Actinomadura rubteroloni: one gene and its partner. The protein of the gene in region 2 interacts with the protein of the main gene of each other region in a pairwise test. Links are inferred from orthologs where the notes say so. Each region holds a gene or a part of one and is shown on either strand. Other genes may lie near its edges.

Region 1 (3,278 bases), on a different replicon or contig from region 2:
AAGATGTAGGCGTTCGCCCACGGCGACCAGGTGACGTGCAGCCAGGTCAGGTGGGCGAAGATCTGCGCGACGGCGACCGTCCCGGCTGCGAGCGCGGCCAGCAGCACGATCCGCTCGCGCGCGGTGGCCTTGCGGACGGCGAGGTCGCCGCCGCCGCGCCGGCCGCGCGTCCACATGATCCAGCCGTAGACCGCGAGGACGCCGAACAGCACCTGCTTGAGCGCGTTCCCGGGGACGTGCGCGTGCAGGGACGCGGCCAGCAGCAGCGCGGCGCCCGCGAACTGGACGGGCCACGTCCACATCGTCCGGCGCATCGCGAGCCAGACGACCGCGAGCGACAGGATGTTGCCGGCGAGGTCCGTCCACAGGACGTGCTCGCCGAACAGGGAGAACCCGGCGCCGAGCCAGTTCACGGCGCGACCCGGTCGCCGAGCATCCGCTCGACGTACTTGGCGACGACGTCCACTTCCAGGTTCACCGGGTCGCCGGGGACCTTGTGGCCGAGCGTGGTGAGGTCGAGCGTGGTCGGGATGAGCGACACGCTGAACCGGTCTTTCGTCGCCTCCACGACGGTGAGGCTGATGCCGTCGACCGTGATGGAGCCCTTGTCCACGACGTAGCGGGCCAGGTCCTCGGGGAGGGAGAACGTGACGACGTCCCAGCGCTCGCCGGGCTCGCGGGAGATCAGGGTGCCGACGCCGTCCACATGGCCCTGGACGAGGTGGCCGCCGAGCCGGTCGTTCAGCCGGACGGGACGTTCCAGGTTGACGCGGGAGCCCGCTTTCAGCGCGCCGAGGGAGGACCGGTCCAGGGTCTCCTTCATGACGTCGGCGGTGAAGATCCCGTCGCGCGTCTCCACGACGGTGAGACAGACGCCGTTGACGGCGATCGACGCGCCGTGCACGGCGTCCTCGGTGACGAGCGGGCCGCGGATCGCGAGCCGCGCCGAGTCGGCGAGCGGCTCGACCGCCGTGATCTCGCCGAGTTCCTCGACGATGCCGGTGAACATGTCTCCCGGGCCTCCTGACCGTTCCAGGCGAGGCTCCGGGGATGTTTTCCCGCATGATGCGAGGACACGTCACCCCTGGTACGCAGGGGTGACTCGCGCGCTGCCTCCCATCCGGACTTTCACCGTCGGTCCCGGAATTCCACCGGGTCAACCGGCCGATGGCTTCGGCCGGGTCGCGGACTGTCACCGCCGGTTCGGACTTTCACCGACCCCGGAGCACGCGTTTCACTGCTTGCCAACCAGTGTGCCACGACCGACATTCCCGTCCCTATGTGGGATTCCCCACGGTGGGACATTTCGGACGCCCCACCGACCGCACGGCCCACGCGACGCGCCCCACCTCGGCCGCCCGACCGCGCGGCCGGCCCGACATGCGTCGGCCGCCCGAAAGTCAGCTTTCGGGCGGCCGGAACGTGCGTCGTCAGGCCCAGCCGGCGGCCTCGGTCGCCTTCTCGGCCTGGGCGCGCAGGCGGCGCGCGGCCTCGGCGGGGTCGTCGGCGCCGTAGACGGCGCTGCCCGCGACGAAGACGTCCGCGCCCGCCTCGGCGCAGCGCTCGATGGTCTCGGCGCTGACGCCGCCGTCCACCTGGAGCCAGACGGGCAGGTCGCGGTCCTTGATGAGGGCGCGGGCGCGGCGGACCTTGGGCAGCACGACGTCCAGGAACTTCTGGCCGCCGAAGCCGGGCTCCACGGTCATCAGCAGCAGCATGTCGATCTCGCCGAACAGGTCCGCGTACGGCTCGATGGCCGTCGCGGGGTTGATCCCGAGGGACGCGCGGGCACCGGCCGAGCGGATGGCCCGCAGCGTCCGGATGGGCGCCTTGGCGGCCTCCGCGTGGATCGTGACGCTGCCCGCCCCGACCTCGGCGAACCGCGGCGCCCACCGGTCCGGGTCCTCGATCATGAGGTGGCAGTCGAGGGGGATCGGGCTCGTCCGGAGCAGCGCCTCCACGACCGGGAGCCCGATCGTGAGGTTGGGGACGAAGTGGTTGTCCATGACGTCGACGTGGACCCAGTCGGCGGCATCGGCGACGCGGTTGACGTCGTCGGCCAGATGGGCGAAGTCGGCGGACAGGATGCTGGGTGAGATCTGCGGAGCCATGATGCCGAAAGTCTAGATGCGCCCGTCCCGCCCCTCCTCACCCGCCCGAGGGAGAGCACGGGTGACCCGGCCGCCGAGGACCCTCCGGCCGGGCGCGCGAACCGCCCGGCCGGAGGATCGCGGACGCTCAGGCGCCGGCGAGCGCCCGCATGACGGCGGACGGGTCGCCGTCGAAGTAGTCCCGGACGACGCTCTGGAGCACCGCCAGCGCCCGCAGGCCGGGCACGAACTCGGCCTCCTCACGCGGAACGGCGGGCTCCTTGGCGTTCCCGATCTTCAACAACTCGTGAATCTCGGTCGCGTGATACCGCCGGTGACCCGACGGCAGGGTGATCGGATTGAGGGTCCCGGTCCTGGCCCACCGCGTGACGGTCTTCGGATCGACGCGGAAGAACTGCGCCACCTCCGACGGCGTGTAGAGGGTCGGCTGCTTGTGCTCGTTGTCTTTGCTCATCGCCATGTGTTCTCGTTCGAGACGGTTGGTACTTCGGACAAACCTCGGATCCGCGCCGACCAGCCGAACGGCAATGCCGTGCGCAGCCCGAAGGCGTTTGAATGCCGCGAACGCGGCGACCGGGCGGGGCCTCCGGGTGGAGCCCCCTCACCGGAACCGGCGGACGATCGCGTCGGCCCACCCCACCCGGAGGAGTTACCAGGCCGGGGCCTGACGGAAGAAGATCGCGACGGCGCGGACAAGCGCCGGGCCGGACGATTCCCTGCGGCGAAGCGTGCGATCCCCTCGGGCGACATAGCCGGCCGCGCTGACGGGAAATCGTCCGTTCGAGCTCAGTAGTCGGGGTGGCGGGAGATACCGAGAAGCTCCGCGACGGCCCGCGCCGCCGGGACGGGGTGCCCCGCCGGTCCGATCACCTTGCGCGGGTCGAAGCCGACGACGAGGGACCAGCCCTCGTACGTCAGGTCGCAGCCCACGTCCACGTGGTGAGCGCGCCATTCGACGCGCAGCGTGGGCGGCAGTTGGGCCTTGAACCGCGAGATCTGGCAGGTGACGTCCGGGTACCGCTCCCGCAGCGTGAGACTCAACGCCGCCAGGAACGTGGTGCGCTGGTTCGCGGGCTGCGGTTCCTGGTCCGCAGCCTGGACGATCGACATCCTTACCTCCTTCACACGGATGGGCATTCGTACAATTCGCCAGGTTTGCCGCGATTC
Region 2 (3,129 bases):
TCCGGCCGGACGCAGGGTCCCGACCGCCACCACTCGGGCAGCGCGTCCAGCGCCTCCCGGCCGAACGGGTTGGCGCCCGGCACGGCCAGCTCGTGCGCGATCAGCGCGTGCAGGCACTTGACCCGCTCGGGCATGCCCCCGGCGCTCTGCGTCCCGGCGGGCAGCGGCTCGACGCCGTCCTCGGCCGCCGCCGCGTCGCGGCGGGCCAGGTAGTCGTCGTGCGCGGCCCGGTAGGCGGCGGCCAGCTCCGAGTCCTCGGCGAGCCTGGCCTGCATCTCGCGCATCACGCCGCTTCCCTCCAGCGTCCCGATCGCGGACGCGGCCTTCGGGCAGGTCAGATAGAACAGGGTCGGGAACGGCGTTCCGTCGGGGAGGCGCGGCGCCGTCTCGATCACCGCGGGCCGTCCGCACGGGCAACGGTACGCCACCCGCCGGATCCCGCGGGGCGTACGGCCGAGCTGGGCCGCGACGGCGGCCTCGTCTGTTGCGTCGATCATCCTCGGGCTTCTCTCCCGCTCAGCGCGGGCGGTCGGCGTCCCGCACGGACCGCCACAGCGTCTCGTACCAGGGCGGACGGCGGCCGGTGCCGTTCCCGCCCGCCGGTGTCCCGTCGCCGTCGCCGCCGTCCAGCACGATGTAGCACTTCTCGTCCGGCATGCAGTAGCGCAGCCGCCGGCGGGCCTCGCGCTCGATGTAGGACCGGTCGCCGAGCCGCTGCTTGTGCCGCGTCAGCTCGTCCACCTGCCGCCGCGCCTCGGCCTGCCGGTGCTCCAGTTGCGCGATCTCCTGGCGCTGCGCCACGTACTCGCGGACCGGGTAGGCGAGGCTCAGCGCGATCGCGCAGACGACGACCGCGAGGATCGCCGCGCGGCCGGTCAGCGCGTGGCCGAGCCCGGGGCGCGGCGGGCCCGCCGGGGCGCCGTCGCCCCGGCGGCCGGTGTCGCCGGTGTCCTCGCTCGCGTCCCGGGCCATCGGAGACGCGGTCAGTCCTCGGCGGAGAAGCGCGGGAAGGCGGCGGCGCCGGCGTAGCGGGCCGCGTCGTCCAGCAGCTCCTCGATCCGCAGGAGCTGGTTGTACTTGGCGACGCGGTCGCTGCGGGCGGGCGCGCCGGTCTTGATCTGGCCGCAGTTGGTCGCGACGGCGAGGTCGGCGATCGTGGTGTCCTCGGTCTCGCCGGACCGGTGGCTCATCATGCAGCGGTAGCCGCTGGTCTGGGCGAGGGTGACGGCGTCCAGCGTCTCGGTGAGGCTGCCGATCTGGTTGACCTTGACCAGCAGCGCGTTGGCGGTGCCGGTCTCGATGCCGCGCGCGAGCCGCTCGGGGTTGGTGACGAACAGGTCGTCGCCGACGAGCTGGACGCGTCCGCCGACGGCGTCGGTGAGGGACTTCCAGCCCGTCCAGTCCTCCTCGTCCAGGGGGTCCTCGATGGAGACGAGCGGGTAGTCGGCGAGCAGGCCCGCGTAGTAGGCGGCCATCTCGTCGGCGGACTTCTTGCCGCCCTCGAACGCGTAGGTCCCGGCGTCGTGGAACTCGCTGGCGGCGACGTCGAGCGCGAGCGCGATGTCGCGGCCGGGGGTGAACCCGGCCTTGCGGATCGCCTCCAGGATGAGGTCCAGCGCCTCGCGGTTGCTCGGCAGGTCGGGGGCGAAGCCGCCCTCGTCGCCGAGCCCGGTGCTCAGGCCCTTGGCCTTCAGCACCGACTTCAGCGCGTGGTAGGTCTCGGTGCCCCAGCGCAGCGCCTCGGAGAACGTGGGCGCGCCGATCGGCGCGATCATGAACTCCTGGACGTCCACGTTGGTGTCGGCGTGCGCGCCGCCGTTCAGGATGTTCATCATCGGGACGGGCAGCAGGTGCGCGTTCGGCCCGCCGACGTAGCGGAACAGCGGCAGCCCGGCCGACTCGGCGGCGGCCTTGGCGACCGCGAGGCTCACGCCGAGGATGGCGTTGGCGCCGAGGACGGACTTGGCGGGCGTGCCGTCCAGGTCGATGAGGAGCTGGTCGATCAGGCGCTGCTCGGCGACGGGGTAGCCGACGAGCTTCTCGTCCACCGTCTCGTTGACGGCCCGGACGGCGTCGCGCACGCCCTTGCCGTTGTAGCGGTCGCCGCCGTCGCGCAGCTCGACGGCCTCGAACTGGCCGGTGGACGCACCGCTCGGCACGGCGGCGCGGGCCTCGGTGCCGTCGGCGAGCAGGACCTCGACCTCGACGGTGGGGTTGCCCCTGGAGTCCAGGATCTCCCGGGCGAGGACGGCCTCGATCGACGACACGGCTGCTCCTTGGTGCGTGCGGTGGTTCCGGCTGGCTAGTCACCCTATCGAGGGGGCCGGGAGCGGGGCCAAGGGGCACGCCCGGAGCATCCGGATGCATCGTGACAAAACCGTGCCACGCAGGCGACTTGACGAACTCATTACCAACCTTATCTACTGTTCAAACCGAACAAACCGAAACAGTAGGGATTGACCGATGTTCCGTAGGTTCCGCGGGCGCGCGGCCGCAGCAGCCATGATCCTTCTCGCCGGATCGGGTGCGCTGACCGCCTGTGGCGGCGACGACTCCTCCGGCAAGAACGCGCCCCTGCGGCTCGGTTACTTCCCGAACATCACGCACGCGACCGCGCTCGTCGGCGTCGAGAAGGGCATCTTCGCCAAGCACCTCGGCACGGCCCCGAAGACCGCGACGTTCAACGCCGGCCCGGCCGCCGTCGAGGCGCTGTTCTCCGGCGCGATCGACGCGACGTTCGTCGGCCCGAACCCGTCGATCAACGCGTGGTCGCAGTCGCACGGCAAGGCCATCAAGATCTACTCGGGCGCGGCGTCGGGCGGCGTCTCGCTCATCGTCAAGCCCACGATCAAGGCCGCGGCCGACCTCAAGGGCAAGAAGATCGCGACGCCGCAGCTCGGCAACACCCAGGACGTCGCGCTGCGCTACTGGCTCAAGCAGCAGGGCCTCACGGCCAACAAGGACGGCAGCGGCGACGTCAAGGTCGTCCCGCAGGACAACGCGCAGACGCTCCAGACGTTCGCGCAGGGCTCCATCGACGGCGCGTGGGTGCCCGAGCCCTACGCGTCCCGGCTGATCATCGAGGGCAAGGGCAAGAAGCTCCTCGACGAGAGCTCGCTGTGGCCCGGC

The links.
Region 1: the proteins of eno (region 2) and rpe interact in binary tests that used the Escherichia coli proteins (3 or more experiments, as listed by UniProt). The link is inferred for Actinomadura rubteroloni from one-to-one orthologs.

Annotation. Positions count from the first base shown.
Region 1 is NZ_MTBP01000002.1:410,390-413,667, forward strand. The notes cover bases 272-3,236. They hold rpe (ribulose-phosphate 3-epimerase), read right to left. Parts: upstream 2,112-3,236; coding sequence 1,431-2,111; downstream 272-1,430. Other genes in these bases: pnuC (nicotinamide riboside transporter PnuC), read right to left, coding at 272-413; BTM25_RS13280 (riboflavin synthase), read right to left, coding at 410-1,009; BTM25_RS30695 (helix-turn-helix domain-containing protein), read right to left, coding at 2,239-2,565; BTM25_RS13295 (hypothetical protein), read right to left, coding at 2,898-3,221. Outside these bases: more of pnuC, read right to left, coding at 1-271. UniProt on the Escherichia coli protein: Catalyzes the reversible epimerization of D-ribulose 5-phosphate to D-xylulose 5-phosphate.
Region 2 is NZ_MTBP01000001.1:2,153,712-2,156,840, reverse strand. The notes cover bases 126-2,941. They hold eno (phosphopyruvate hydratase), read right to left. Parts: upstream 2,268-2,941; coding sequence 984-2,267; downstream 126-983. Other genes in these bases: BTM25_RS09525 (ABC transporter substrate-binding protein), read left to right, coding at 2,464-2,941; BTM25_RS09535 (FtsB family cell division protein), read right to left, coding at 517-972; BTM25_RS09540 (DUF501 domain-containing protein), read right to left, coding at 126-497. Outside these bases: more of BTM25_RS09540, read right to left, coding at 1-125; more of BTM25_RS09525, read left to right, coding at 2,942-3,129. UniProt on the Escherichia coli protein: Catalyzes the reversible conversion of 2-phosphoglycerate (2-PG) into phosphoenolpyruvate (PEP). It is essential for the degradation of carbohydrates via glycolysis.